Regions from separate parts of the Streptomyces sp. NBC_00727 genome, predicted to be linked through region 2. Evidence: riboswitches for the same ligand, from Rfam matches in the RefSeq annotation. Region 2 holds a riboswitch; each other region holds the start of a gene.
The links. Region 2 has a riboswitch for cyclic di-AMP ahead of OG242_RS11955 (transglycosylase family protein). Riboswitches for the same ligand answer to the same signal wherever they lie in the genome.
Positions count from the first base shown of each region.

Region 1: it holds a riboswitch for cyclic di-AMP, as region 2 does, so the genes downstream of both, OG242_RS29220 (peptidoglycan DD-metalloendopeptidase family protein) here and OG242_RS11955 (transglycosylase family protein) in region 2, are expected to answer to the same signal.
Region 3: it holds a riboswitch for cyclic di-AMP, as region 2 does, so the genes downstream of both, OG242_RS03005 (C40 family peptidase) here and OG242_RS11955 (transglycosylase family protein) in region 2, are expected to answer to the same signal.
Region 4: it holds a riboswitch for cyclic di-AMP, as region 2 does, so the genes downstream of both, OG242_RS25045 (M23 family metallopeptidase) here and OG242_RS11955 (transglycosylase family protein) in region 2, are expected to answer to the same signal.

Region 1 covers NZ_CP108981.1:6,470,635-6,478,142, reverse strand. The annotation lists gene OG242_RS29230 (STM4011 family radical SAM protein) at 1-485, shown strand, start outside; gene OG242_RS29225 (SGNH/GDSL hydrolase family protein) at 500-1,354, opposite strand; gene OG242_RS29220 (peptidoglycan DD-metalloendopeptidase family protein) at 1,536-2,465, opposite strand; cyclic di-AMP (ydaO/yuaA leader) riboswitch at 2,469-2,624, opposite strand; gene OG242_RS29215 (alpha-galactosidase) at 2,916-5,009, opposite strand; gene OG242_RS29210 (tyrosine-protein phosphatase) at 5,205-6,017, shown strand; gene OG242_RS29205 (DUF6126 family protein) at 6,029-6,205, opposite strand; gene OG242_RS29200 (helix-turn-helix domain-containing protein) at 6,252-6,860, opposite strand; gene OG242_RS29195 (aspartate aminotransferase family protein) at 6,923-7,508, opposite strand, start outside.
Region 2 covers NZ_CP108981.1:2,682,212-2,689,719, forward strand. The annotation lists gene OG242_RS11935 (exopolyphosphatase) at 1-217, opposite strand, end outside; gene OG242_RS11940 (DUF501 domain-containing protein) at 229-768, opposite strand; gene OG242_RS11945 (septum formation initiator family protein) at 839-1,309, opposite strand; gene eno (phosphopyruvate hydratase) at 1,436-2,716, opposite strand; gene OG242_RS11955 (transglycosylase family protein) at 3,014-3,742, opposite strand; cyclic di-AMP (ydaO/yuaA leader) riboswitch at 3,747-3,915, opposite strand; gene OG242_RS11960 (transglycosylase family protein) at 4,215-5,327, opposite strand; gene OG242_RS11965 (hypothetical protein) at 5,516-6,484, opposite strand; gene OG242_RS11970 (cytochrome P450) at 6,744-7,508, shown strand, end outside.
Region 3 covers NZ_CP108981.1:697,823-705,330, forward strand. The annotation lists gene OG242_RS02970 (lysophospholipid acyltransferase family protein) at 1-213, shown strand, start outside; gene OG242_RS02975 (NAD-dependent epimerase/dehydratase family protein) at 256-1,305, shown strand; gene OG242_RS02980 (TetR/AcrR family transcriptional regulator) at 1,322-1,951, opposite strand; gene OG242_RS02985 (ABC transporter permease) at 2,060-3,052, shown strand; partial or broken gene OG242_RS02990 (prevent-host-death protein) at 3,127-3,261, opposite strand; gene OG242_RS02995 (ATP-dependent Clp protease proteolytic subunit) at 3,261-3,404, shown strand; gene OG242_RS03000 (hypothetical protein) at 3,412-3,720, shown strand; cyclic di-AMP (ydaO/yuaA leader) riboswitch at 4,023-4,219, shown strand; gene OG242_RS03005 (C40 family peptidase) at 4,223-4,696, shown strand; gene OG242_RS03010 (ATP-binding protein) at 4,714-5,145, opposite strand; gene OG242_RS03015 (helix-turn-helix domain-containing protein) at 5,350-6,210, shown strand; gene OG242_RS03020 (DUF397 domain-containing protein) at 6,236-6,433, shown strand; gene OG242_RS03025 (8-amino-7-oxononanoate synthase) at 6,447-7,508, opposite strand, start outside.
Region 4 covers NZ_CP108981.1:5,516,066-5,523,573, forward strand. The annotation lists gene OG242_RS25035 (M16 family metallopeptidase) at 1-530, shown strand, start outside; gene OG242_RS25040 (M16 family metallopeptidase) at 557-1,939, shown strand; cyclic di-AMP (ydaO/yuaA leader) riboswitch at 2,173-2,337, shown strand; gene OG242_RS25045 (M23 family metallopeptidase) at 2,351-3,184, shown strand; gene OG242_RS25050 (GntR family transcriptional regulator) at 3,390-4,100, shown strand; gene OG242_RS25055 (HPr family phosphocarrier protein) at 4,266-4,547, opposite strand; gene OG242_RS25060 (GNAT family N-acetyltransferase) at 4,722-7,508, shown strand, end outside.

The DNA of each region.
Region 1 (7,508 bases), 3.8 Mb from region 2:
TCGGGGTCCGGCACAGCGTGGGTGTCGTGGGCCTCGACGCCCATCTCGACGAGGCGCGGCGGCTGCGCGCGGCGCTCGCGGACGAGGTCTACCTCTGGGTCAACGCGGCCGAGGGGCACACCTATACGGACGAGGAGGCGGAGCGGTGGACGGCGATCGACCCGCTGTTCCCGTACAGCCGTCATCCGCACCGCTCGGCGGGGCTGCCCTGCCGGACCGGTGAGTCGGTGATCTCGGTGGACGGGGAGGGCACGGTGCGCCGCTGCCACTTCGTCCGGGCGGAGCTCGGCAATCTGTACGACGGGAGCTACCGCCGGGCGCTGGTGCCGCGGGCGTGTCCGCTCGCCGTGTGCGACTGCCACATCGGCTATGTGCACCTGGAGACGCTGCCGCTGTACGACGTGTTCGCGGGCGGGGTGCTGGAGCGCATTCCGGCGGCGCTGCCGCTGTCCCCGGTCGCCGCGACGCGGTCGCGGGGCGACTGAGGACAGCGGGTCCGTCAGAGCGGCAGCAGGTCGGGCCGCTTGGGCTCGACGTGGTCCCCGGAGGATTCGCCGCGCAGCCGCCGTCCGATCCATGGCACCAGGTATTCGCGCGCCCAGTGGATGTCGTCGCGGCGGATCTCCAGCGCGCCGCGCGGGGGCTGCGGCGGCCACGGCTGGTCCGGGTCGGCCGGCACGTCGAGGCCGAGGACCTGGGCGGCGCGCAGCGCGACCCGGGTGTGTCCCTCGGGCGACAGGTGCAGCCGGTCGCCGTCCCAGGCGCGCCGGTCCTGCACGGAGCGCAGCGACCACAGGTCGAGGACCGGGCAGTCGTAGCGGTCGGCGATGGCCCGGACGTGGGCGGTGTAGGTGGCGATCTTGCCGCGCAGATGGCGCAGCACGGGGACGCCACGGGTGTCGAAGCCGGTGGTGACCATGACGGTGCCGACCGACCGCGTGAGGTCGGCGACCGCCCGCTCGAAGCGTTCGGCCACGTCGTCGGGGTCGGTGCCCGGCCGGATGATGTCGTTGCCGCCGGCGCAGAAGCTCACCAGACCGGGGGCGAGTTCCTTGGCGCGGGGCACCTGCTCCTCGACTATCTGGTCGAGGAGGCGTCCTCGTACGGCGAGATTGGCGTACCGGAAGTTTCCGTGCGCGGAAACGGGTGAGCCCTCGGCGTCCGCCGGAATGCCGGGCTCCGGGAGCCGGTCCGCGAGGAGTACCGCGAGCCGGTCGGCCCAGCCGACGAATGTTCCGTCCGGGCCGGGGTCGCCGACTCCCTCGGTGAAGCTGTCGCCAATCGCCGCGTACGACCCGATGGCGCCCTGTCGGTCGATGACGCCCTGTTGGATGTTGTTCGAATCGTCTGCCACAAGCGCTTATCCTGCACCCCGGAATGTGACCTACGCGACCGTAATAAGGGGTTGACGGGTGGTGAGATAAAGCACCCGGTCAGTTTTCGGTAAAGGGGGAATAAGCAGAGGGACGGCGCACCGCGGTGCGCCGTCCCTCTTGCCGTTCAGTGACCCGGATCACGGGTCGGTACCGCCTGGATCAGACGTTGATCCCGTGCGACGCCAGGTAGGCGATCGGGTCGATGTCCGAGCCGTACTCCGGGCCGGTGCGGACCTCGAAGTGGAGGTGCGGGCCGGTGGCGTTGCCGGTGGCGCCGGAGAGGCCGACCTGCTGGCCCGCGGTCACGGTCTGGCCCGCCGAGACGGAGAGCGAGGACATGTGGCCGTACTGGGAGTAGTGGCCGTCGGCGTGCTGGATGACGACCTGGTTGCCGTAGGCGCCGCCCCAGCCGGCGGTGACGACGGTGCCGGAGGTGATGGCCTTCACGCTGGTGCCGGTGGCGACGGGGAAGTCGATGCCGGTGTGGCTGCCGCTGGACCAGTTGGCACCGGAGGCGCGGTAGGCGGTGGTGTGGTTGCCCGGGACCGGGTGGACGTAACCGGAGGCGTTGTCCTGGGTGGCCGGGGCCTCGGTCTCGGTCTTGGCCTCGGTCTTCGTCTCGACCTTGGTCTCGGTCCTGGTCTCGGCCTTGGGCGCGGCCTTCGTCTCGGTCTTCTCCGCCGTCTCGGCCGGTGCCTTGGACGGGGTGGCGGCGGCGGGGGCCGCCTTGGCGCCGAGGGTCAGCTTCATGCCCGGGAAGATCAGGCTCGGGTTCTCGCCGACGACCTCGCGGTTGTCCTGGTACAGCTTGTGCCAGCCGCCCTTGAGGTGGTGCTGGGCCGCGATCTTCGACAGGTAGTCGCCGGAGACCACGGAGTAGGTGGTGGTGCCGGTGCTCTTCGCGGGCTTGGCCGGGGTGGTGTGCGCGGCGACCGACTTCGAGGCGGCCGGGGCGGACTGCTCCGCGGCGTGGGCACCGGTGGCGCCGAGCAGCGGAAGCGCGATGACGGCTCCGCCGGCGCTCGCGGCGACGACGCCGCGGGCGATGGTGCTGGACTTGGGACGGCGGTGCTTACCCGAATTGGGCATGAAGAATTTCCTCTCCGGCGCCTGCGAGGTGAGCTGTCGGGTTCGGGCTGGAGATGCCCGGCCGCGCCTGGCGCGGCTTCACCCCTAGCCGTCCGGTCGTCCCGGTCGGCGGCTTACCTGGTTCCCCCGCTCCTGCCACACGGTGAGTGGATGCGAATTCCGGACGGCGGCAGGATTGGGCGTTCCATCCGGATGGCATGGAACGTAAGCGAGCCGGGACGGCGGAAACAAGCCATGCGTTCCGCATCGGATTCCGCACCTGAATTGCGGCGCGGAATTCCGGTCACACTCCGTGGATTACGGATCTTGGCTTTCCGCGCGGCGCACGGCCTACCCCGCCGGGGCGTCACCACACACCGTCACGGATATGATCCCGCTCACGAGCGGGTGATCATCTCCCTTACAACCGGGGCGAGTTCGACATAACGCCGCAATACGGACATGTCATGGTCATCGTCCGCGGCGCAGCCGCACCACTCGTGCGTCCAGGTCGCCGCGCAGCCCGCTGGGCAGCCCGTGGTGCAGCAGCACCGAACCGTGGTGCACCGCCCCCGTGTCCAGGCAGGTGTACGTCGCCTCCGGGTCGAGTCCGCGCAGCCGAAGGGCCGGCGGCTGCTCCCCGTACCGCTGGGCGTGGAGCCACATCAGGACGACGGTGTCCGCGCCCCGCACGTACTGCACGGCGCTCAGGCCGGACCCCGGTGCGCGCAGCCGGTACAGCTCGCCCAGCTGCACGACGGGGCGGATCTCCTTGTACAGCTCCACCCACCCGCGCGCCTCGTCCAGCTCGGCCGCGCTCCACTCGGTGAGGTCCCCGCCGATCCCGAGCACCCCGGCCATGGCGCTGACGAACCGGAAGCGCAGGGAGGAGCGGCGGCCGTTGAGCTGGACGTTCGGGCTGTCGGTGACCCAGGCCGCCATGACGCGCGCCGGGTGGAGCTGCCCGAAGCCGTGCTGGATGGCGAGGCGGTCCAGCGGGTCGGTGTTGTCGGACGTCCAGACCTGGTCCGTACGGGAGAGGATGCCGAGGTCGATGCGCCCGCCGCCGCCCGAGCAGGACTCGAAGGCGACGCCGGGGTGGGCGGCGCGCAGCCGGTCGATCAGCGCGTAGAGGCCGTCCACGTGCTCGGTCCACAGTCGCTGCGGGTAGTCGGCGCCGGGCCAGCCGGCGTCCGAGAAGCAGCGGTTGAAGTCCCATTTCACATAGTCGACCGGCGTCCCGGACAGCAGCGCGTCCAGGCTCTCCCACAGATGGGCCCGCACATCGGGGCGGGCCAGGTTGAGGACCAGCTGATTGCGGAATTCCGTGCGTTCCCGGCCGGGGAAGTGCTGCACCCAGTCGGGGTGGGCGCGGTAGAGATCGCTGTCGGGGTTGACCATCTCGGGTTCGACCCAGATCCCGAACCGCATGCCGAGCCCGTGCACATGGCGCGCGAGCGGGCCGAGCCCGTCGGGGAAGCGCTGCGGGTTCGGCGTCCAGTCGCCGAGCCCGGCCCGGTCGCTCACCCGCTGCCCGAACCAGGCGTCGTCCACGACGAACAGCTCGACGCCCATCGCGGCGGCGCGTTCGGCCAGCGCCCGCTGCTGGTCCTCCGCGATGTCGAAGCCGGTGGCCTCCCAGGAGTTGTAGAGCACCGGGCGCGGCTCGGAGGCGTCCGGGATCACATGGGCGAGCTGCCAGGCGTGCCAGGCGCGGCTCGCCCCGCCGAAACCGCCCGCGCTCCACAGCCCGGCGAAGACGGGGCCGGTGTACGACTCCCCCGGCGCCAGCCGCAGCAGCCCGGACTCGTCGTGGCCGGCGCCGCCGGTGATCTGTACGAGCCCGTCGGGCAGCCGCTGTACGGCGATGCGCCAGGAGCCGGACCAGCCGAGCGCGCAGCCGTAGACCTCGCCGCTCTCCTCGGTCGCGGCGCCGTCCGCGTCGAGGGCGACCCAGGGCAGGCCCTGGTGGCCGGTGTGGCCGCGCCGGCTGGAGAGCAGGTGTTCCCCGTACGCGAGCTCCGTGCGCTCCAGCTGGGTCTCCGCCGCCCAGCGGCCGTGCAGCCGGCTGAGCCGCCAGCGGTCGCGGGCGGGCAGCGTCCAGGCCGCGGCATCGGCGCGGAGCACCTCGACGGGCGGGCCGTCGGGCCCGGCGTGGGTGAGGGTGGTCCAGCGCTCGATCACGTCGGAGTCGTCCCGCATCCGGTAGTGCAGGATGATCACGAGCCGGTGGACCGGGTCGTCGAAGGAGAGCCGCAGCTCGTCGCCGTCCACCGCGTGGCCCGCGAACACCCACGCGGTCCCGCGCACCTCGTCGGTGCGCACCGACAGGGCGGGGCGGACGAACCGGGGGCCGCCCTCGACGGGGTACTCCTCGCGGCCGTCGAGCGGGGACTCGAAGCCCCGGTCGGGCGGCGCGGGCGCCTCGGCCAGGGCCTGGGCGGCGGCCAGGGAGATACGCGGGCCCCAGTGGAGATGCAGCAACTCGTGCCGGTCGGTGAGACGCAGGGCGTAGCTCCCGTTCGCCCCCGTCAGCAGCCAGATCCGGTCGCCGGCCTCGATCATCGCGCGCCCCCGTCCGCGTACTCACAGATTCACACCGGTCCGCACATCATCGACCGTCCACGCACCGGGGGCAACGGCGCGTGCGCGGAAAACGGCCCCGGCGACCGAGATGCCTGGCCTACGAACCGATGTCGTATCGTCGCGGGCGTGGGCCCGACGGCGACACGCGCCGGGGCAGAGCCTCCAGGAGTGACCGTGACGCAGCAGCTGCCGCAGACCCCGCCGACGGAGCCCGTACTCACCGGCGTCCGCAACTTCCGGGACGTGGGCGGTCTGCCCACCACCGACGGCCGCCGGGTCCGGCACGGCAGGCTCTACCGCAGCGGCCACCTGGCGCACGCCACGGCCGAGGACGCGGCGTTCCTCGGCGGGCTCGGTCTGCACACCGTCTTCGACTTCCGCAACGCTGCGGACCACAAGCTGGACGGCCTGGATGTGGAGCTGCCCGGCGTCCGGAACGTGAGCATCCCGCTCAGCGACCCGGCGGACGGGGCGGAGTTCTGGCGGATGGTGCGCGACGGCAACATGGCGGAGCTGCGCTCGATCCTGGCCGGCGGCAAGGGCACCGGCCGCATGGTCGCCTCGTACCGCGCGATCATCCTGGAGCGCACCGCCGAGCACAGCCGGGTGCTGCACGCCCTGGCCGAGGACAGCGTGCCGGCGCTGATGCACTGCGCGGCGGGCAAGGACCGGGCGGGGCTCTCCATCGCGGTGACGCTGCTGGCGGTCGGCGTCGGGCGGGAGACCATCGAGGCCGACTACCTGAAGTCGAACGACGCGCACCGCCGCTACCGCATCCGGCGCAGCGACACCTCGCCGGCCGGGATGTCCCCGGAGGTGCTGGAGCTGCTGAACCCGCTCTTCGGCGCCCAGCCCGACTACCTCGCCGCGGCCTTCGCCGCCATCGACGAGACCTGGGGCGACACCGACCGCTACCTCGCCGACGGGCTGAAGCTGGCGCCCGCCACCCGGGAGCGGCTGCGCGAACGGCTCCTCGACGAGAGCTGAGCCGGCGCCGCCTACTGGTTGTGCATGCCGACCGCGAAGAGCAGGTAGAGGAACGCGGCGATGACGTGCCCGGCCACGAGGTAGGCGAAGAGCCGGATGACGAGTCCGCGCGGCATCTTCTTCTCGTGGGTGTCGGCGCCGGGGCGCGGGGCCGGGGTGAGCGGGTCGTAGTTCTCGGAATCGGACATGACTGGCCTCTCTGGCTGCCGGGAGGGCCCCGGCGGCGGAATCGTCTCAGCGACGGTGGACCGGGCCGCCGAGGCACAGCTCGGCGGCGGGGCTCTGCAGCAGGGTGTGGACGAAGAGCAGCTCGGAGCCCTCGGGTTCGGGGGCCGCGATCCGGTGCGGGGTGAGCGAGTCGAAGTGCGCGCTGTCGCCCGGGGCGAGGTCGTGGACCGTCTCGCCGAGTGTCACCCGCAGGCGGCCCGCAAGGACGTACAGCCACTCCTCGCCGGGGTGGACGCGGACCAGGTCGCCCTGGGCGCCGTACGGGACCCGGACGCGCAGCGCCTGCATGGCCCGGCCGGAGCCGCCGGCCTGCTGGTACAGCCAGCCGTCGGCCGCCGCGCCCTCGAACGGGCGGCCGCGGACGATCGCGTCACGTTCCGGGGGCATCTCGCCCAGCAGCTCGGAGACCGTCGTACCGTAGATCCTGGCCAGCTGGAGCAGCATGGGCAGCGAGGGCTGGCGCCGGCCCGTTTCGAGCCGGGAGAGGTGGGCGGGCGAGAGCCCGGCCCGCTGGGCCGCGGTCTCGAGGGTGAGACCACGGCCTCGGCGCAGATCGCGCAGGCGGGGCGCGACACCGGGCAGCTCGCCGGCCGCCCGGTCGTCCGGAGGATTCATACTTCCATTGGGCCAAATTCTTTCCCCTGAGGCAAATACCTTGCCTCAGGGGCAAAAACTTCTCAGCGGTTGGCGACGGCCTGCTTCACCAGGGTCCGTCCGAAGTCCCACATCAGTCCCCCGCCGCTGTGCGCGTCGTCCATGACGGCGGTGAACGCCTCGACGAAGCGGTCCACGTCCGCGTCGTCGATGACGAGCGGCGGGATCAGCTTGATCACTTCGAGGTGGTCGCCGGAGACCTGCGTGAGGATGCGGTGCTTCTGGAGCAGCGGCACGACCACCATCTGCGCGAAGAGGCCCTTGCGGGCCGCCTGGAGCATGGTCCAGCGACTGCGCAGCTTCAGCGAGGCGGGGCGGCCGAACTCGATGCCGATCATCAGCCCGCGCCCCCGCACCTCGTGCAGCAGCTCGTAGCGCCCGACGAGCGCGGCCAGCCGCTCGCGCAGCAGGTCGCCGGTGCGGCGCGCGTGCGCCACGGTCTCCTCGTCCTCCATCACCGACAGCACCGCTAGCCCGGCCGCCATCGCCTGGGCGTTGGAGCCGAAGCTCGCGGAGTGGACGAGGACCCGGTCCATCGAGGAGTAGACGCGCTTGAAGATCCAGTCCTTCCCGAGCGTCGCCCCGACCGGCACATATCCGCCGGACAGC
Region 2 (7,508 bases):
CGTGCTCCGCGATCACCGCCGCGTAGTCCCGGCAGGCGGCGAACGTACGCTCCAGCGCCTCCGGGGCGAGCCGGCCGGTCCGGTCGACGCCCTGCCCCAGCCGGACGATCTCCATCCGCCGGGCGAACTCGACGAGCTCCCCCGTAACGGGATCGGCGTCCGCGACCAGCAGACGGATCGAGTTGGTACCGCAGTCGATGGCGGCCACGCGCGTCATGTCGCCGCCCCTCAGCCCTCGTCCGTACCCTGCTCGCCGCACGGCGACACGCACGGCCCCTTGCGCCACCACTCCGGAAGCATCGCGATCGCCTCGTCGCCCAGCGGGTTGACCCCGGGGCCGGCCGCCAGCGAGTGCCCGACGAGCACGTGCAGGCACTTCACCCGGTCCGGCATGCCGCCGGCGCTCGGGAAGCCCTCCAGGACCTCGATGGCGTCGCGCCGCGCGATGTAGTCCTCGTGCGCCGCCCGGTAGGCCGCCGCGAGCTCCGGGTCCTGGCCCAGGCGCTCGGTCATCTCCCTCATGACCCCGTTCGCCTCCAGCGTGCCGATCGCGGACGCGGCACGCGGGCACGTCAGGTAGTACGTCGTCGGGAACGGCGTGCCGTCCTCCAGCCGGGGCTGCGTCTCGACCACGTCCGGGTTGCCGCACGGACAGCGGTGCGCGATGGCGCGCAGCCCGCGCGGCGGGCGGCCCAGCTGCTGCCGGAACGCGGCGATGTCCGCCTCGGTGGGGACGGTGGACTCGGTCTGGGGAGGGGGCGTTTCCATGCCTGCCTAGGGATCTGATCGGACTGCTCGAACCGCGGGTTCTGCAGAGGTACGGAGGTGGGGACGGGCGTCAGCCGCGGTCGGCGCTGTCGACGCCGTCCCACAGGTTGGAGTGCCACGGCCGGTCCGTGCCGGACGGCTTCCCGTTGCGCTCCTCGGCCGCGTCGGGGTCGACCACGGTGAAGCCGGTCTCCCCCGGAAGAAGGTAGTGCAGGTGCTCGCGGGCCAGCCTCTTGATGTACGCGTCGTCCTGGAGCCGGGCCTTCTCGTCCCGCAGCTCCTCGGTGCGCGCCTCGGCCTCCCGCGCCAGCCGCCGCTGGTCGGCGATCTCGTCGCGCTGCGACACGTACTGACGCATCGGGTACGCGAGGGCGACGACCAGCGAGCAGACGACCAGGGCCAGGAAGGCGGCCCGGCCGGTGAGCCGGGAGCGGCGGGCCTGCCGGCGGTTCTGGGACCGGTAGACACGGGCGGCGGTCTGCTCACCGAGCAGCCGCAGCCGGGTCGCGGTGGAGAACCGGTCCCGGTCCTTCACGGCCATGTTCCCGCCTCCCCATCACGCACGTCCGTCCCCGCACACGGTACGGGACCGAGCGCGGGGACGGAGGGAGGCGGGGGGTACCCGAGGGGGCGTCAGCCCCGACGGGCCGTCGGCCCCGACGAGCCGTCAGCCCTTGAAGCGCGGGAACGCCGAGCGGCCCGCGTACACCGCGGCGTCGTCGAGGATCTCCTCGATGCGCAGCAGCTGGTTGTACTTGGCGACGCGGTCCGAGCGGGCCGGGGCACCGGTCTTGATCTGACCGCAGTTCACGGCGACCGCGAGGTCGGCGATCGTGACGTCCTCGGTCTCACCGGAACGGTGGGACATCATGCACTTGAAGCCGTTGCGCTGGGCCAGCTCCACGGCGTCCAGGGTCTCGGTCAGCGAACCGATCTGGTTGACCTTGACGAGCAGGGCGTTGGCGGAGCCCTCCTCGATGCCGCGGGCCAGGCGCTCCGGGTTGGTGACGAAGAGGTCGTCGCCGACGATCTGCACCTTGGCGCCGAGCTTGTCGGTGATGACCTTCCAGCCGGCCCAGTCGTCCTCGTACAGCGGGTCCTCGATGGAGACCAGCGGGTACGCGGAGACGAGCTCCTCGTAGTACTCGGTCATCTCGGCGGCCGAGCGGGACTTGCCCTCGAACTCGTAGGAGCCGTCCTTGTAGAACTCGGACGCGGCGACGTCGAGCGCGAGCGCGATGTCCTTGCCCGGGGCGTAGCCGGCCTCCTTGATGGCCTCGATGATGAGGTCGAGGGCGGCGCGGTTGGACTCCAGGTTCGGCGCGAAGCCGCCCTCGTCGCCGAGGCCGGTGGACAGGCCCTTGGTCTTCAGGACCTTCTTCAGCGTGTGGTAGACCTCGGCGCCCCAGCGCAGGGCCTCGGAGAACGACTCGGCGCCGATCGGCGCGATCATGAACTCCTGGATGTCCACGTTGGAGTCGGCGTGCGAGCCGCCGTTGAGGATGTTCATCATCGGAACGGGCAGCAGGTGCGCGTTCGGGCCGCCGAGGTAGCGGAAGAGCGGGAGGTCGCTGGCCTCGGAGGCGGCGTGGGCGACGGCGAGGGAGACGCCGAGGATGGCGTTGGCGCCGAGCGAGCCCTTGTTCTCCGTGGCGTCCAGGTCGAACATCGCCTGGTCGATGAGGCGCTGCTCGGTGGCGTCGTAACCGACGAGCTCCGGGCCGATCTGCTCGATCACGGCGAGGACGGCCTTCTCGACGCCCTTGCCCTGGTAGCGGTTGGGGTCGCCGTCGCGAAGCTCAATGGCCTCGAACGCGCCGGTGGAGGCGCCGGACGGAACAGCAGCACGACCGGTGCTGCCGTCGTCGAGGCCGACCTCGACCTCGACCGTGGGGTTGCCCCGGGAGTCGAGGATTTCCCGGGCTACGACGACGTCGATGGACGGCACGAGGCATCTCCTTCTGGGATATGACGCTGATTGTGCAGGGTCGCTTTGGCCTTGCGACAAGAGCCTAACCGGCCCGGCCGTCTGCGTCGGCCGACCGCCCGTCCCCTGGGACGAAAAAGGACCCGAGGACGGGCACACCGGGGCGAAATGCCAAATATTTACTGACCAGTAACTACAACAGTTGAACGATCAAGGGGTATCGGCACCCCTGATGCGGCGTGCCCCGGCCCGGCACGCACGGGGGGAGGTGCGCGCCGGGCCGGGGCGGCCTGAGCAGTCGGTGAGGAGGAACCGCGACTACTTCGTCAGGTGGAGCTGCTGACCCGGGTAGATCAGGTCGGCGTCCTGGACGATGTCCTTGTTCAGCTTGAACAGCTGCTCCCAGCCGCCCTTGACGTGGTGCGCGGCGGCGATCTTGCTCAGCGAGTCGCCGGTCACGACCTTGTACTCGCCGTCACCCTTGGCGACCTTCTGGCCGGTGGGGGTGGTGACCGTCTTCTTCGCGGCCTTCTTCGGGGCGTCCGAGCGGTCCGAGCGGTTGGTGGCGGGGGCCTCGGTGCGCTCGTCCTTCTTCGGGGCGGCCTCCTGCTTGGGGGCGGCCTCCTGCTTCGCGGAGCCGGAGCCGGTGTCGACGCCCGGGTCGACACCGTCGTTGGTCAGGTTGCCGGCACCGGCGCAGGCCCAGGCGCCCGGGCCCTGCATGTCGAGGAGCTTCTCGGCGGTGGCGATCTGCTGGGCCTTGGTGGCCAGGTCGGCGCGGGCCGCGTACTGCGTACCGCCGGCGGCGGCCCAGCTGGACTGGGAGAACTGCAGGCCGCCGTAGTAGCCGTTGCCGGTGTTGATCGACCAGTTGCCGCCGGACTCGCACTGGGCGACGGCGTCCCACGTGGCGACGGAGGCGGCGGAGGCGTTGGTGGCGCCCATCAGCGGGACGGCGACGGCGGCACCGGCGACACCGGCGAGCGTGGCGACACGGACGGCCTTGGACGGACGGCGGTGCTTGTTGCCCTTGCGGTTGAACAGCATCGAGTCTTCTCCTCACCGACGCCTGCGAGGTGAGCTGTCGGGTTCGGGCCAAGTGAGTTGCCCGGCCGCGCTGCTGGCGCGACTTCACCCCTAGCCGGTCCTGATGCGTCTCCCGACGATCCGGCCCAGCGCCTACCTGGGTCCCCCGCTCCTGCCTACGGCGCTTTCGCGTCTGTTCCCTTCGACCGACGGCAGGATTCGGCGTGACGGTCGACGGGGCCCGCGGTGCGAGCGGTTCTGACCGTAATCACACCCAACCCTCATATTCAAAGATGGACATACCGGATAATCATCCCGTAAGAGCATCCGATGAACCCTCATTTGCGCAGGTCGGAAGGGATGCGGCGGGACCTCCCGGACAAGAGCCGTCAGTTCACGCAAAGAGACCCATGTCTCACTCGGTCAAAAGTGGGACATGGGCCTCTTAAACCACCCAAAACTCAGGAGGCTCTCAGCTGCTCGCCGGCGCTTCTCACTGGGCGTCAGCCGGGGTCTCGCCCGTAGTGTCGGCCGGGGTCTCAGCCGGGGCGTCGGCCGCGGTGTCGGCCGCCGTGTCGGACAGGCCGAGGTCGAGGTTCTGGCCCGGCAGGATGAGGTCCGGGTCGGAGCCCACCTCGGCCTTGTTCGCCTCGTACAGCTCGGGCCAGCCGCCGGGCAGGTCCTGCGCGTCGGCGATGGCCGACAGGTTGTCGCCCGGCCGGACGGTGTACGTGTCACCACCCGGCTGCGCCGCGCCGTCGCGTGCCTCGCCGTCACCCCGCGAGGCGTGCCGGCCCGTGTCGCGGCCGCTGCCCGCCCCGGTGGTGTCGTCGGCGGCCGGGGCGCCCCGGTGCTTGCCGCCCGTCTCCCGCGCGCCGTCCGACGCGCCGGTGGAAGGGTCGGCGGACGGGTCGGCCGAGCCGGAGGGGTCCGTGGACGGGGTGGAGGACGGGTCGGCGGAGGGAGAGGCGTCGGCGCCCTTGTCCGCGTCCTTCTCCCCGCCCTTCTCGGCGCTCCTGCCCGCGTGCTTGCCGGTGCTCTTGCCGGCGTCCTCGTCCGTGGCCGTACCGCCGGCCGCCTCGTCCGCCGCCTCGTCCGAGGGGGTGGCCGTCGCACCCGACGAGGCGTCGTCCGCCGGGTCGGTGCCGAGCCCGGCGTCCAGACCCGAGTCCGCGCTGCGGGCGGGCTCGTCGGAGTCCTCGTCGCCCGGGTCGACGTCCGCCGCGCCCGCGCTCTTGCCGAGCCCGGAGATCACCGCACAGCTGGGCCACGCCTTCGGGCCCTTGGCGGCCAGGACCCGCTCGGCCACCGCGATCTGCTGCGAGCGGCTGGCGAGGTCGGCGCGCTCGGCGTAGGCCTCACCGCCGTACGCCTTCCACAGCTCGGGCGAGAACTGGAGGCCGCCGTAGTAGCCGTTGCCCAGGTCGGCGCTCCAGGTCCCGCCGCTCTCGCACTCGGCCACCCGGTCCCAGGTCGACGCGTCCGCCGCGTGCGCGCCCGCCGCGCCGAGCAGCGGGATGGCGATGGCCGAGCCGGTGACGCCGGCGGCGACGACGATGGCGGGTGCCTGACGAGGGCGACGGTGTCTGCCGTTCGCGGAGCCCATGGGAGTTGCCTTCCGTGTGACTGACAAGCGACTGGTGAGTCGAACGGTGAACCTAGCGGGAGTCGAACGTGAGTCACAAGTCGATGCAGCGCAGATCACGTGAAAGTCACAGAGTTGACAGAGTGTCACTTTCATTGGCCCGCACATGCCTCGCTCCACAGCCACGGAGAAGCGCCGCACCTGCCGCATCACAGCGCCGACCGGGCATCAAGAGCTTCTCCACGCCCTTGTACCGGCAGACCCTCACGCAGTTGAACGGTGACGGTGAGCTTCGGCAGCACCGAGTGCCTGTATGCCTCCACACCCCGGCAATCCGCCCCCAGAACGGCCATGATCTCCGGCCGGGCCCCCCGCTTCCACCAGAAGAGCCGGCGCTCCCTCATGGGGTTGATCCGACTCCAGGTGAGCGGCATCTCGACCCATGACAAGCCGCTCCGCAACCTGTGGAGCATGCCGGAGAACTGCACGCGGATGTCGTACTTCGAGACGAAGTGCTTCTTCGACTTCTCCGGGAGGAACCCGCGCAACATCGCCAGAACCGCCTCCCACTCCTCACCCGTCGGGTCGGGAGGCACCAGAGTCCCCGTCTCGTGATGCCACTCCCTGACCTCGCACCTGATGCCCGACCTGGCCGCCCTCCCCATCGCCCGGGGTGTGACACGGACGTCGAGGAAGTCGCACAGCTCCTTGCGTTCGTCCGGTGTCATGCTGTCGAGGCACTCGCGAGCACTGCTCGCGACGGCGGCAAGTTTCGTCGCCTGCCGCTGGTGATCCGCTTGTGTCCGCAACCATTGTTCGGCGACGTCCTTCTGCCTTCTGTACTCCTCCAGCTCCTGTTCCATCACCTTGAGCCCGGCCTTGAGAACAAGGGGATCGATGCCGGCCTCCAGGTATGCGGGCACTTGCCGGTGAATGAGGTTGCAGCGGTAGCCGCGCGCTTTCCCGCTCCCCCGTCCCATGCCGGTGCAGACCGCCCCGCAGAGACTGTCGATCCGGCCGCTCAGGGGATAGATCCGGTCGTTCTGGAACCCGATTCTTCCGAGCGTCTCCATGAGCAGCCCGGCGCGCTCCTCGGAGATCTGATTCTGGTCCTCAAGGCCGAAGCCGTCGAGTTGCTCGCCGGTGGAGACTCGTGCGTACTTCGCCACGACGATCACAGCTGAAGCGGGCAGGCATAGGCATCCGAGACTGTTCCGTCCCCGGGGTGTTGACGCACCGCCGGGAAGGTTTCGGCCTCATGGCGCTCTACCAAGCACTGTGAGGCCGGTGCCATTTTCCGAAGAGAATACGCTGCGCATACGAGCACTTTCTGGGAAAATAGGCGGATCATCACTCGTTCGTGTGGGGCGATCGCCGGCCTCGTCCCGCAGCTGACTGCGGCAGGACCGGAGTCACGGGGCCGGATACCGTCGTCATGTGAACCGCACCCCGCCGCCCGAACTCTTCACCTGGGAGTTCGCCACCGACCCGTACCCCGCCTACGCCTGGCTGAGGGAGCACAGTCCGGTGCACCGGACGACCTTGCCGAGCGGTGTGGAGGCATGGCTCGTCACCCGTTACGCGGACGCGCGGCAGGCCCTCGCGGACAGCCGCCTCTCGAAGAATCCGGCTCACCACGCGAAGGACGCCCAGGGCAAGAGCAAGACCGGCATCCCGGGCGAGCGCAGCGCCAACCTCATGACGCATCTGCTGAACATCGACCCGCCCGACCACACAAGGCTGCGTCGGCTGGTGTCCAAGGCGTTCACGCCCCGGACCATCGCCGTTTTCGGGCCCCGCGTACAGGAGTTGGCGGACCGGCTCATCGACGACTTCGCGGCGAAGGGGGAGGCGGATCTGATCCATGACTTCGCCTTTCCGCTCCCCATTTACGCCATTTGCGATCTCCTCGGCGTACCTGAGGAGGATCAGGACGACTTCAGGGACTGGGCCGGCATGATGATCCGGCACGGCGGCGGCCCGCGCGGCGGGGTCGCCCGGTCCGTGAAGAAGATCCGCGCCTACCTCGCGGAGCTGATCCACCGCAAGCGGGAGAACCCCGGCGACGACCTGATCTCAGCACTGATCCGGGCGAGCGACCACGGCGAGCACCTCACCGAGAACGAGGCCGCCGCGATGTGCTTCGTGATCCTCTTCGCGGGCTTCGAGACGACCATCAACCTGATCGGCAACAGCGCGCAC
Region 3 (7,508 bases), 2.0 Mb from region 2:
GGCGAACCGCTGGACTTCTCGCGCTACGCGGGCCTGGAGAACGAGAAGGCGGCCATCCGGGCGGTGACCGACGAGATCATGTACGCGATCCTGCGGCTCTCCGGTCAGGAGTACGTCGACGAGTACGCCGTGAAGGCCAAGCAGGCGGCCGAGGAGAAGCAGCCGGGCCGGTTCCCGAAGTTGCGACGCCGAGAGCGGATTCGCGAGCGGTGAACGCCCTGGCCAGGGGCGTGACCCGGGCCTAGCGTTCGGGGCATGAGCAGGGGACACGCATGGGTACTGGGAGCAACAGGACAGATAGGGCGGGCCGCTGTGCGCGCGCTGTCGGAGGACGGCTGGGAGGTGACGGCGGCCTCGCGCGGCGGAGGCCGTGACGAGGGGTGGGACGACGGGGTCAGGGCGGTGGCCCTGGACCGCGACGAGGAGGGCGCGCTCGCGTCGGCGCTCGGGCCGGGATGCGACGTCCTGGTCGACATGGTGGCGTACGGGCGGCAGCACGCCCGGCAGCTGACCGGGCTCGCCGACAGGATCGGCTCGGCCGTGGTCGTCTCCAGCGGCGCGGTGTACGAGGACGAGAAGGGCCACAGCTTCGACACCCAGGCCGAACCGGGCGGGGAGCCCCGCTATCCGGTGCCGATCCCGGAGTCACTGGCCACCGTGGCACCGGGCGAGGACACCTACGCGACGCGCAAGATCCGGCTGGAGCGCGATCTCCTGGCGGCCGGCGACGCGCTGCCCGCCACGCTGCTGCGGGCGGGCGCGGTGCACGGCCCGCACTGCCGCTCACCGCGTGAGCTGTACTTCGTGAAGCGGGCGCTGGACGGCCGGACCCGGCGCGTGCTGGCGTACGGCGGGGCGTCCCGCTTCCACCCGGTGCACTCGGCGAACATGGCGGAGCTGATCCGGCTGGCCGCCGCCCGGCCCGGTTCCCGGGTGCTGAACGCCGCCGATCCGCAGGCGCCGACGGTCGCGGAGATCGGCGAGGCGGTGGACGCGGTCCTCGGCCGGAGCGCGGAGACGGTGCTGATGCCGGGCGACCCGTCCCCCGAGGGCGTCGGCGCGACGCCGTGGAGCGCGCCGCACCCCATCGTGTTCGACATGTCGGCGGCCGAGCGGGAACTCGGCTACCGGCCGGTGACGGGGTACGCCGAGTCGCTGCCGGAGACCGTCGAGTGGATCGCCGGGCAGCTGGCGGGGCGGGACTGGCAGGACGCGTACCCGGCCATGCTGCGGTCGTACGGCACGAGCCTGTTCGACTACGCGGCGGAGGACGCCTGGCTGGCGGAGCACGACCGGAAGGGGTGAGCCCGGGCGGGCGCGGTCAGCCCGCCTGCACCGTGTCCATCGACATCAGCCCCCGCAGGCCGTTCTCCAGGACCTCCGGGCCGGTGTCGCCGAACATGGCGAGCTGGGCGATGAAGCCCTGGGCGGTCGCGATCAGGGCCCGGGCGACGTGCTCGTCGGGCACGTCCGCCCGGAGCACCCCGGCCTCCCGGTACAGCCCGACCAGCTCGGTCCACGCCCCGCGCAGCCCGCCGAACGCCTCGGCGAGGGTGGCCGCCAGCCGCTCGCTGCGCAGGGTCTCCGACCACACCTGGATGATCAGCCCCGCGTACGCTCGGGGCTCAAGGCCCCGCCCCGATTCCATACTGTTCTCGAACAGCGTCCGCGACACCCGGCCGATGAGGACGTCCGGGGCGGGGACGGGGGTGTCGCGCGCCGCCCCCTCGAAGGCCCGGCGCACTCCTTCGACGGCCTCGGTGGCGATGGCCGCGATCAGGTCCTCCTTGCCGCCGAAGTAGCGGTAGACCGCACCCGCCGACAGGCCGACCTCCCCCAGCACGTCCTGCATCGAGGTGCCGTGGAAGCCGTCGCGGGCGAAGCAGCGCGCGGCGCCGTCGAGAATCTGCCGGCGGCGGGCGTCGAGGTGCTCCTGGGATACACGGGCCATGCACCCAAGTTAAAACGAACATTCATTCTTGACAAGGAAGCGGCAGCGGCGCGACAGTGGCAGAGTCATAAAACGAACGATCATTCTCTTTGAATCGAGGCATGACCCATGTCCCTCACCCCGAACCGCCGCATGGTGGGGGTCGTCCTGCTGGTGCCGGTGGTGGTGACCCTCGCCCTGTGGGCCTTCGCGTGGCCCGCCGCCCGAACGGCCCCGCGCGACCTGCCCATCGGGATCGCCGGGTCCGCACCGGCCGCGGACCGCCTCCAGCAGCGGTTCGAGGAGCGCGACGGCGCCTTCGAGATCCACCGCTACGACTCCGGGGCCGCGGCCCGGGACGCGATCGAGGACCGTACCGTGTATGGCGCGGTCGTCGTCTCCGAGAAGGGCCCCGCACTGCTGACGGCGAGCGCGGCCGGCCCCGTGGTCGCCCAGCTGCTGCACGAGGCCGTGAGCGCCGGGGCCCCGGTCGGCACGGCCGTACCGGTCACGGACGTGGTGGCCGCCCCCGCCGCCGACCCCAGGGGCGCGGTGCTCAGTTCGAGCATCTTGCCGCTGGCCATCGCCGGGGTCGCCGCGGGTGCGGCCGTGACCCTGCTCCGGCTGCGGGGCGCACGGGCCGGGGCCGCGCTGCTGGGCGTGGCCGTCGCGGTGGGGCTCCTGGCCACCGCGGTCACGGACAGCTGGCTCGGCGCCCTCACCGGCGACTGGTGGAGCGAGGCCGGGGCCATCGCCCTGACCGTGCTCGCCATCGGCGCGCCGGTCGCGGGGCTCGCCGCCCTGATCGGGACTCCCGGCATCGGCCTCGGCGCCCTGCTCATGGTGCTCCTGGGCAACTCGTTCTCCGGGGTGACCAGCGCGCCCGAGCTGCTCCCCCGGCCCATCGGCACGATCGGCCAGCTGCTGCCGCCGGGGGCGAGCGGGTCGCTGCTGCGGTCGGTCTCCTTCTTCGACGGCGCCGCGGCGGGCGGCGCGGCCCTGACGCTCGGCGTGTGGGCGGTGCTCGGACTGGCCGCCGTCCTCATCGGCGGCCGCCGCGGGACCGCCGCGCCGGACAGCGCACCGACCACGGCCGCTCGGGAGCCCGCACTCGCCGGCTGATCCGCGCACGCCCGCACAGCAACGCGAAGCGCCCCCGTCCCGACGGACGGGGGCGCTTCGCCGAGTACGGAGGTTCAGTCATCCCGGCCGTGGTGCCCGCGGTGCTCGGCGGCGATGCCGAAACGCTGCCGTTCGCCGGCAGCGGACGCGGTGGAGCCGATCGAGGAGACCGAGCTGATCACGTGCTCCTGCTCCGCCGCCTCCTCCTTTGCACCCGGGCCGTTCCGCCGAGCAGATCGCCGAGGACACCGAGCGCGACCTCGTCCTGGACGCGGAGGGAGCCCTGGCCCACGGGATCGTCGACCACGTCGTGCGGAGCCGCGTCCCGGTGCCGCCGCGCTCCGTGCGGTGAACCCGTGGTGCAGCCGCCGGAGTTCCCACCGCTGCCCGCGCTGACCCGGGCCGAGAGCGAGTTCATCGACCTCTATCTGCACGTCGTCGACCAGGTGGGCCGGATCAACCCGGCCCGCGGCGACGACACGCACACGGCGCTGCGGGCGGCCCAGGCGCTCGCCTCGCACGCGGCGGCCCTGCGGGACGCCCTGGCGGTGATGCACCGGCGCGGTGAAACCCGCATCCACAGCACCACGTTGACCCGGGCGCTCCGGGCGCTGGACGGGGAGCGGCGGGCGGGGCGGGTCACCCTCCCGCCGGATCCCCCGAGTTGACGCGCCCGGTCATGACACGCCCGACGGACGCACCGGATTTCCTCGCTCGTTCGGCGTAGGCGTTCCCTCTCACGAGCGACGGTCCGATTTGCCTTTTCCTGATGCGCGTGGGGCGGATTCCCTCGCGACACCGCTGGTACCGGCAGGACTCCGGGGGCGGGCCGGGGCGGTCGGACGGCCCGTGTCCACCTGAACGGACCATCCGTGACGGTCTTCACTTATGGCCGTTTCACCTCGGAAATCCGGCACGAGGTGAGTCAAGATCCCTGGGACGACAAGCCCCCGCCGCCGCGGCGGGGCGGTCCGGGCGGACGCCGAGTCCTGCCGCCGTCCGGATGCCTGGTCGACAGGAGTGGATCGGCAGGAGTGGAGGACCCGAGCACTACGGGACCGCCGGATGTCCGGCTGTCCCTCGGGGTGAAGCCGCCGTGCGCGGCCGGGCAACTTCGCCAGCCCGAACCCGACAGGTCATCCTTCACAGGCGGCTGACGAAGGGTTGCGCATGAGTGCGCAGGTTCATGTCCCGTCTCTGCTCGCCCGGGCCACGACGGCCTCGGCCATGACTCTCGCCGCCGTCGGCGGCACGCTGTTCGTCCCCGGTGCCGCGACCGAGGCGCATGCCGCCGGCCATGCGATGAAGGCGCTGAAGATCGCGGCGTCGAAGAAGGGGGCGCCCTATCGATGGGGCGCCACCGGGCCCAGCAGCTTCGACTGTTCCGGGCTGACGCTCTACTCGTTCAAGAGGGCCGGCAAGAAACTCCCCCGGACGGCCCAGCAGCAGTACAACAGGACCAGGCACATCTCGGCGTCCAAGCGGCAACGAGGTGACCTGGTCTTCTTCCATTCCGGGAGCAGTGTCTACCACGTCGGCATCTACGCCGGCAGCGGGAAGATCTGGCACTCGCCGAAGACCGGCGCCGTGGTCCGCCTGGAGAAGATCTGGACCAGGAGCGTCCTGTACGGCCGGGTGAGCTGACGCGGGCCCGGCCGGCCTCAGGGCTGGAGGGGGACCTGCCACGGAAGTGCCACCCAGACGGTCTTGCCGCCGTCGGCGGTGGGTGTGACGGTCAGCCGGCCGCCGTACTCCTTGGCCAGTGAGCGGATGATGACCATGCCACGCCCGTTGTCCTGCTGGACGGCGGCGGGCAGCCGCTGGGGCCTGCGGGGATGACTGTCCGTCACGCCGAGGCGCAGCTGCTCCTCCCGTTCGAGACGCAGGTCGACCGTGAAGGTGGGCGACTGCCCGAAGGTGTGCAGGACGGCGTTGGTGGCCAGCTCCGAGATGATGAGGCGCACGGTGTCGGCGGTCTCCGTGTCGTCGGGCAGGCCCCACTCCGCCAGCACCCGGGCGACGTACTTCCGGGCCGCGGAGACCGAGACCGGCTCGCTCGGCAGAGTGACACGTGCTTCCTGATGGTCTGCCATGGCGAGCCGTCCCTTTCCCACCCGGTACCGGCCCGCCGAGCGGTCCGGTTGTGCTTCGCGCCAGATTGCCACCGATGCTGCCCCCCGCGGCGGCGATCCACCAAGATATGCATATATCTGTCGCTCAAACCGGTGAACTCTCCCCGCCCGGCCCCGCTCGGGCGCCACACTGTCCCCTCGGCAGCCAGTGGAGGGAGCCATCAGATGCAGCACGGCCCAGCGGTGCGGCGCCGCAAGCTCGGCGAGGAGCTGCGGAGCCTGCGCCAGGCGTCGGGGCTCACGAGCCGGGAGGCCGCGGGACTGCTCGGCTGGCACCAGTCGAAGGTGAGCAGGATCGAGACAGGTGTCAGCGGGGTGCGGCCGGATGACGTGAACCGGCTGCTGGACGCGTACGGGATGGACGATCCGAAGCTGCGCGAGGTCCTGGGCGCGCTCGCCGGTTCGGCGGGCGGCGGCGGGGCCGGCTGGTGGCACGCGTACCGGGGTCTCATCCCGCCGCAGTACCGCGACTTCATCAGCCTGGAGTCACAGGCGCGCACCGCCCGCACGCTGGAGACCTCCGTGGTGCCGGGCCTGTTGCAGACGGCCGACTACGCCCGTGCGGTGACCCGGGCCTCCCTCGACGGGCTGCCGTCCGGTCAGCTGGACTCGCTGGTCGAGGTGCGGCTGACCCGGCAGGGGGTGCTGCGGAGCGATCCGCCGCTGCGGCTGAGCGCCGTGCTCGACGAGGCGGTGGTGCGTCGGGAGGTCGGTGGCCGAAGGGTGATGCGCGAGCAGCTGCGCCATCTCGCACGGGTGGCACAACTGCCCCACGTGCAACTCCAGTTACTCCCGTTCTCGGTCGGCGGGTATGTGAGCCTCACCAGCCCTTTCGTTATCTTCTCCTTTCCGACCGCTTCCGACCTTGACGTGGTCGTTCTTGACCACTTGACGAGTAGCCTCTATCTGGAACGGAAAGAAGACCTTGCGGCGTACAGCTCGGCCTTCCGAACCCTTCAGACACACGCGCTGTCGCCGGAGCACACGCTGGACCTGATCGCCGCGATCGACCGCGACGATCGGTGACCCCCCACCGCCCGGAGGAAGCGTCATGCCCGATCGCCTCGCTCAGTACGCCTTACGGTGGCGGCGCAGCAGCCGCAGCACAGGGATGAACAACTGCGTGGAGACCGCGCCGCTGGGGAGCGGACGGCTGCTGGCCGTGCGCGACTCCAAGGATGTGGCCAGGACACCCCTGGAGTTCTCAGCCCCGGCCTGGACGTCCTTCGTCTCCGGCCTGAAACGCTGACGCGGACCGCGCCTCAGTTCCGGGGCGCGGTCTGCCGCACCGTCGCCACCGCCCGCGCGACCTGCTCGTCCGTCAGGTCACCGCGGGCGGTGAGCCGCAGCCGGGAGATGCCGTCGGGCACGGACGGCGGCCGGAAGCAGCCGACCGCCACCCCGGCCGTACGGCAGTCGGCGGCCCAGCGGACGGCGGCCTCGGGCGAGGGCGCCCGCACCGAGACGACCGCCGCGTCGGGCCGCACCGCGGTCAGCCCGGCCGCCGTCAGCCCCTCGTACAGCGCGGTGGCGACCGTACGCGCCCTGAGCGCGCGTTCCGGTTCGCGGCGCAGCAGCCGTAGTGCGCCCAGGGCCGCGCCGGCGGCCGCCGGAGCGAGTCCGGTGTCGAAGATGAACGTACGGGCGGTGTTGACCAGGTGCTCGATGACCCGGGCCGGTCCGAGGACCGCGCCGCCCTGGCTGCCCAGCGACTTGGAGAGGGTGAGCGTGGCGACCACGTCCTCGTCGCCCGCGAGGCCCGCCGCGGCGAGCGCGCCGCGCCCGCCGTCGCCCAGCACGCCGAGCCCGTGCGCGTCGTCCACGAGGAGCGCCGCGTTCTCCGCCCGGCAGACGGCGGCCAGTGCGCCCAGCGGCGCGGCGTCGCCGTCCACGGAGAACACCGAGTCGGTGACGGCCAGCTTCCGCCCGTCGTGCCCGCGCAGGGTCTTGCGGAAGGCATCCGGGTCGGCGTGCGGGACGACGCCGGTCTCGGCCCGGGAGAGCCGGCAGCCGTCGACGATGGAGGCGTGGTTGCCCGCGTCCGACGCGATGAGGGCGCCGCGCCCGGTGAGAGCGGTGAGGGCCGCGAGGTTGGCGGCGTAACCGGAGGAGAGGACGAGCGCGGCCTCGAAGCCGCAGAACGCGGCGAGTTCGCGTTCGAGTTCCGCGTGAAGCGCGGTCGAGCCCGTGACGAGACGGGAGCCGGTCGCCCCGCCGCCCCAGCGGCGCGCCGCGTCGGCGGCGGCTGAGGTCACCTCGGGGTGCCGGGTCAGGCCGAGGTAGTCGTTGCTCGCGAGGTCCAGCGGCTCCGCGTCGGCGTCCCG
Region 4 (7,508 bases), 2.8 Mb from region 2:
ACGCGGCGGACCTCGCCCTGACCGTGCTGGGCGGCGGCGAGTCCTCCCGCCTGCACAACCGCCTGGTCCGGCGCGACCGTACGGCGGTGGCTGCCGGGTTCGGACTGCTCCGGCTCGCCGGCGCGCCCTCCCTGGGCTGGCTGGACGTCAAGACGTCGGGCGGCGTCGAGGTGGCCGAGATCGAGACCGCGGTCGACGAGGAGCTGGCCCGGTTCGCCGAGGAAGGCCCTACGCCCGAGGAGATGGAGCGCGCCCAGGCCCAGTTGGAGCGTGAGTGGCTCGACCGGCTCGGCACGGTCTCGGGCCGCGCCGACGAACTGTGCAGGTACGCGGTGCTGTTCGGCGATCCCCAGCTCGCGCTGACCGCCGTGAACCGGGTCCTCGACATCACCGCCGAGGAGGTCAAGGCGGCCGCGCGGGCCCAGCTGCGGCCCGACAACCGGGCGGTCCTGGTCTACGAACCGGTCGAGCCCGCCGAAGAGGCCGAGGCCGCCACCGACACCGACGCGCACGAAGGGGCGGACCAGTGACCGACGCTGCCGCGACTGAAGTTTCGATGCAGTACCACCCCCAGCCCGCTCCCGGCGTGGCGCGCCCCTGGGCCTTCCCCGCGCCCGAGCGCGGCTCTCTGCCCAACGGGCTGACCGTGCTGCGCTGCCACCGCCCCGGCCAGCAGGTCATCGCTGTGGAGATCTTCATCGACGCCCCGCTGGACGCCGAGCCCGAGGGCCTGGACGGCGTGGCCACGATCATGTCCCGCGCCCTGTCCGAGGGCACCGACAAGCAGAGTGCCGAGGAGTTCGCCGCCGAGCTGGAGCGGTGCGGCGCGACCCTCGACGCCCATGCCGACCACCCCGGCGTCCGGGTGTCCCTGGAGGTCCCGGCCTCCCGGCTGGCCAAGGCGCTCGGCCTGGTCGCCGAGGCGCTGCGGGCACCGGCCTTCGCGGACAGCGAGATCGAGCGGCTGGTGCGCAACCGGCTGGACGAGATCCCGCACGAGCAGGCCAACCCGGCCCGCCGCGCGGCAAAGCAGCTCTCCAAGGAGCTGTTCCCGGCCACGGCCCGCATGTCGCGCCCGCGCCTGGGCACCGAGAAGACCATCGAGCGCATCGACACCGCGGCCGTGCGCGCCTTCTACGATGCGCACATCCGCCCGTCCGCCGCGACCGCCGTGGTCGTCGGCGACCTCACCGGCATCGACCTGGACGCCCTGCTCGCCGAGACCCTCGGTGACTGGTCCGGGAACACCGCCGAGCCCCGCCCCGCCCCGCCGATCACGGCCGACGACACCGGCCGCGTGATCATCGTGAACCGCCCGGGTGCGGTGCAGACCCAGCTGCTGATCGGCCGCATCGGCGCCGACCGCCACGACAGCGTGTGGCCGGCCCAGGTCCTCGGGACCTACTGCCTGGGCGGCACGCTCACCTCCCGGCTCGACCGGGTCCTGCGCGAGGAGAAGGGCTACACCTACGGCGTGCGGGCCTTCGCCCAGGTGCTCCGCTCCAGCGCCGCGGACTCCGCCTCGGGCGCGACGGGCGCCGCGATGCTGGCCATCAGCGGCTCCGTGGACACCGAGTCCACCGGCCCGGCCCTGGACGACCTCTGGAAGGTCCTGCGGACGCTGGCCGCCGAGGGCCTGACGGACGCCGAGCGCGAGACGGCCGTGCAGAACCTCGTGGGGGTGGCGCCGCTGAAGTTCGAGACGGCCGCCTCCGTCGCGGGCACCCTCGCCGACCAGGTGGAGCAGCACCTTCCGGACGACTATCAGGCGACGCTGTACGCCCGCCTCGCCGAGACCGGCACGGTGGAGGCGACCGCGGCCGCGGTCAACGCCTTCCCGGTGGACCGGCTGGTCACGGTCCTGGTCGGCGACGCCTCCCGCATCGAGGAGCCGGTCCGGGCCCTCGGGATCGGTGAGGTGTCGGTCGTCACCGGCTGACCGGTCACTTCGCCCCTCGGACGGGCAACGGGGAGGCTCCGGCGCGTGGTTGCGCCGGAGCCTCCCCGCATGACTGGACCCGTTTGCCCTCTATGTGGCTGATTTGAGCGCTATATGATGATTCGCCCTGTGGGATGCGCTACAAAACCCCGTGCCCGTTTGGTGACGGGAAGTCCGGCCGCTTAGCGTCGGGTCCGCTGTCCGCCACTCGTACGCCGCATCCGTGACGTACCGGGCAGCCATCGCCGAGTCCCCGTCCGGCGCGAGCCCGGGGAGCCGGGGACCCACGCAGTCCCTGGGGTGAATCGGATGCCGGCGCCCCCCGGGGCGAGGCGTCCGTAGGAGACCTTCCTGCTCCGAACCCGTCAGCTAACCCGGTAGGCGAGAAGGAAGGAAAGGACCAGCCACCCCATGGCGTTCACCCGTGCCACCGGGAAGCACCGTGCCCCGAGCCGTCTGACGCGTACCGGCGCCAAGGCCGTCGGCATCGCGACCCTCGCCACCACCGGCGTCGTCGGATCGCTGGCCTCACCGGCCCTCGCCGCCGACGCGGGAACGGCCCCCGCCGCCACCGAGACCGGGCTCTCCCAGATCCTCACCATCGAGAAGACCCTCGCCGACCGGATCGAGGCCCAGGCCGCCGCGCAGCAGCACCTCGCCGACGCCGCCGAGAAGAAGGCGGCCGCCAAGGCGAAGGCCGTGAAGAAGGCCGAGACCGCGAAGAAGCAGGCCGCCGCCAAGGCGGCGAAGGTCAAGGCGGCGGCCAAGGCGAAGGCCCAGGCCGCACGCGAGGCCTCCGGACGCGCCGGCCGCTCCATCACCCGCACCGCTCTGGGCGGCACCTACGGGCTCCCCGTCGCCGGCTCGTACGTGACCACCGGCTACAAGTCCAGCGGCTCGCTCTGGTCGTCCGGCAGCCACTCCGGCATCGACTTCCACGCCGCCTCCGGCAGCTCCGTCGTCGCCGTCGGCGCCGGTACGGTCGTCGAGGCGGGCTGGGGCGGGGCGTACGGCAACAACATCGTGCTCCGGATGACGGACGGCACGTACACCCAGTACGGCCACCTCTCGTCGATCGGCGTCTCCGTCGGCCAAGAGGTCGCGGCCGGCCGCCAGATCGGACTCTCCGGCTCCACCGGGAACTCCACCGGCCCGCACCTCCACTTCGAGGCCCGGACCACGCCCTCCTACGGCTCCGACATGGACCCGGTCGCCTACCTGCGCGCCCACGGCGTCACCGTCTGACCGTTCGCAGGCTCCCCGGCGAAGGCCCCGGCATCCCGCCGGGGCCTTCGCCGTACCCGTACCGCCCAGCCCGCCCCGCTCGGCCGTAACCAAAAGATATTCATGAATTCTCGCCCGGCATCGGAAATGCGAGCGCATTGCAATAGAGTCATGGCAGAGGTGTCGATCGGCCGCTGTTCGCGGGGATTGAGACGGAGGTTCGGACATGCGTGTTCCGGCGCATTCGGTATGCACGGCAATCCGTGACGACATCGTTTCCGGTGTTTTCGAACGCGGCAGCCGGCTCACCGAGGAGGTGCTCGCACGGCGTTACGGGGTCTCCCGCGTCCCGGTACGGGAAGCGCTGCGCACCCTGGAGTCCGAGGGCTTCGTCGTCACCCGGAGACACGCCGGGGCCTGCGTCGCCGAGCCGTCGGAGCAGGAGGCCGCCGATCTCCTGGAGGTCCGCAAGCTGCTGGAACCGCTGAGCGCCGCCCGCGCGGCCCAGCGCCGGACGGAGGCCCACCTCAAGGTGTTGCGCGGCCTGGTCCGGCTCGGCCAGGAGCGGGCCCGCCGGGGCGAGGGCGAGGACCTGCGCTCCCTCGCCGGCTGGTTCCACGAGACGCTGGCCCAGGCCTCGGGCAGCCCCGGCCTCATCGCCCTGCTCACCCAGCTGCGCCACAAGATCGCCTGGATGTACGCGGTCGACCAGCCGGCCCGCCCGGTCGAGGCGTGGGCGGAGCACGGGGCGCTCGTGGACGCCGTGGCGCGCGGCGACGCAGAGCGGGCGAGGGCCCTGGCCATGCAGCTCGCCGAACGCCAGGGCGCCGCGCACCGGCTGCGCCGCGCCGCCCGGCCCACCTCCGCCACCGTGCCCCGGGCCGGCCGCGTGAGGACTTCGCAACGTGCCGTAAACACCGCGAGCGGCCGGAATTAACAAAGGTCGCGTACAAATAAATAAGGGCCCGCGTAAAAACCGTAAAAGCGTCGCGGGTTATTCGGTCCGGTCGTCGCGTCGGCGCACATACGCAAAAGCCGCGGCGCCCCATGCAGGGGGCCGCGGCTTTGCCGCGAGAATTCCGGCGGTTGTGACCGCTCGGGCTCAGACGGTCTCCGGGAGCTCTTCCAGACCCTCGGCGACCAGCTTGGCCAGACGGTCCAGCGCGGCCTCGGCGTTGTCCGCCTCGGACGCGAGCACGATCTCCTCGCCACCCTGGGCGCCGAGGCCGAGCACCGCGAGCATGGAGGCCGCGTTCACCGGGTTGCCGTCCGCCTTGGCGATGGTGACGGGAACGCCGGAGGCCGTAGCGGCACGGACGAAGATGGAAGCGGGGCGGGCGTGCAGGCCCTCGGCCCAACCGACGTTTACGCGGCGCTCAGCCATGGTTCTGCCCTTCACGAATCAATGGTTGTCTAGACCAGTGTCTCATGTGGTGCGCGATGCTCCGGGGCCGACCCGCGGGCCCTCCCTAGGCCCGTGCCCACGGTCGTCCGGACACCCCAGACTGCCCCCGCCCCGGCGCCCCCGCGACCGGTGCGACGGCCGTAGGCTTGGCCCATGCAGCCCTCTCCGGAGCAGAGTCCGCATCACGCCTACCCCGATCACTGGGAGGCGGACGTGGTGCTCCGCGACGGCGGCACCGCGCGGATCAGGCCGATCACCACGGACGATGCCGAGCGCCTCGTCAGCTTCTACGAGCAGGTTTCCGACGAGTCGAAGTACTACCGCTTCTTCGCGCCCTACCCCCGGCTCTCCGCCAAGGACGTCCGCCGCTTCACCCATCACGACTACGTCGACAGGGTGGGCCTGGCCGTCACGGTGGGCGGCGAGTTCATCGCCACCGTCCGCTACGACCGGATCGACGCGACCGGCCGCCCCGCCTCGGCCCCCGCGGACGAGGCCGAGGTCGCCTTCCTCGTCCAGGACGCCCACCAGGGCCGGGGCGTGGCCTCCACCCTGCTCGAACACATCGCGGCCGTCGCCCGCGAGCGCGGCATCCGGCGCTTCGCCGCCGAGGTGCTGCCCGCCAACACCAAGATGATCAAGGTGTTCCGGGACGCGGGCTACACCCAGCGGCGCAGCTTCGAGGACGGCTCCGTCCACCTCACCCTGGACCTCGAACCCACCGCCGAGTCCCTCGCCGTCCAGCGCGCCCGTGAACAGCGCGCCGAGGCCAAGTCCGTGCAGCGGCTGCTCGCCCCCGGCTCCGTCGCCGTCATCGGAGCCGGCCGCAACCCCGGCGGCGTCGGCCGCACCGTCCTGCGCAACCTCCTCGGCGCGGGCTTCACCGGCCGTGTCCACGCGGTGAACAGCGCCCTCGAAGCCGGCCAGGACACCATCGACGGGGCCCCCGCGCACCGCTCCCTGGGCGAGATCGGCGAGCCGGTCGACCTCGCGGTCGTGGCTGTCCCCGCCGACCGGGTCCCGGAGGCCGTCGCGGACTGCGGCGAACACGGCGTCCAGGGGCTGGTCGTCCTCTCCGCCGGTTACGCCGAGTGGGGCGCCGAGGGCCGCGAGCGCCAGCGCGAACTGGTCCGCCAAGCCCGCTCGTACGGCATGCGGATCATCGGGCCCAACGCCTTCGGCATCATCAACAACTCCGAGGAGGTCCGGCTCAACGCCTCGCTCGCCCCGGAACGGCCCGCCTCCGGCCGCATCGGTCTGTTCACCCAGTCCGGCGCCATCGGCATCGCCCTGCTCTCCGGCCTCTACCGGCGCGGCGCGGGCCTCTCCACCTTCATCTCGGCCGGCAACCGCGCCGACATCTCCGGCAACGACTTCCTCCAGTACTGGCACGACGACCCGGACACCGACGTCGCCCTGCTCTACCTGGAGTCGCTGGGCAACCCCCGCAAGTTCACCCGGCTCGCCCGCCGCACCGCCGCCGTGAAGCCCGTGGTCGTGGTCAAGGGCGCCCGGCACAGCGGCTCCACCCCGCCCGGCCACGCCGTACCCATCAGCCGCATCCCCGACTCGACCGTCTCCGCGCTGATGCGGCAGGCGGGCGTCATCCGCGTCGACACGGTCACGGAGATGGTCGACGCCGGACTGCTCCTCGCCGACCAGCCGCTTCCCGCGGGCGGACGCGTCGCGATCCTCGGCAACTCCGAATCCCTCGGGCTCCTCACGTACGACGTCTGCCTGGCCGAGGGGCTGCGGCCGCGCCCGCCCATCGACCTCACCACGTCCGCGACCCCGCAGGACTTCCGGGACGCGCTGTCGGCCGCCCTGGCGGACGGGGGATGCGACGCCGTGATCGTCACGGCGATCCCCTGGGTGGGCGAGAACGGCGAGGCGGAACCGGGCGACGGCGAGGTCCTGGCCACCGCCCTGCACACGGCGGCCGCCGCCGGACCGGCCAAGCCGGTCGCCGTGGTGCACGTGGAGATCGGCGGCCTGGCGGAGGCGTTGTCCGCCGCCACCAGCACGGTGTCCCAGCAGCGCCCGGCCACGCAGCCCTTCGCGGCGGCGCAGGGGACGACGGCGGCCGGTGCGACGGGGGCGCCCGCCGCGTCGCCGAGCGCCCCGTACACCGGCGCCCCGGACACCGGCGCCCCGTACACCGGCGCCCCGGCGCCCAAGCCGTCCGGCGCCCGGGCGCCCAAGCCGTCCGCCGCCACGAACGCTGCTGCTCCGACACCGACGTTCCCCGCTACGAACGGCGCGTTCCGAACGCACGTGCCGACCACAGCCCCGCCGTCCGGCGCCGCACAGCCCGTCGGCGCGGACGGCACCTCTGCCCCGGACGGCACCCCCGAGGCCCCCGGCGTCCCCCAGAACGCCCCCCGCATCGGTCGCATCCCCGCCTACCCCGCTGCCGAGCGCGCCGTGCGGGCGCTCGCCGAGGCCGTGCGGTACGCGCAGTGGCGGCGCCAGGCGGCGGTGCCCGGGAAGGTGCCCGACTTCCTCGACGACACCATCGATCCCCAGGGCGCCGCCGCCCGCATCGACGCACTGCTCGGCAAGGACCCCGACCCGCGCGGCCGGCCGCTCGGCCACGACGAGGCCCGCGAACTGCTCGCCTGCTACGGCATCGCCGTCCGCCCCACGCTGCCTGCCCCCGGCCCGGAGGAGGCGGTGGCCGCGGCCGCCCGGCTCGGCTACCCGGTAGCCCTGAAGACGACCGCCCCCCACCTGCGCCACCGGGCCGACCTCGGCGGCGTACGCCTGGACCTCGACAGCGAGGCCGCGCTGCGCCGCGCGTACGGCGATCTGACCGAACTGCTCGGCAAGCCCGCGGAGCTGCGGCCCGTCGTCCAGGCCATGGCGCCACGCGGCGTCGACACGGTTGTGCGGGCCACCATCGACCCGGCCGCGGGCGCCGTGCTCTCCTTCGGGCTGGCG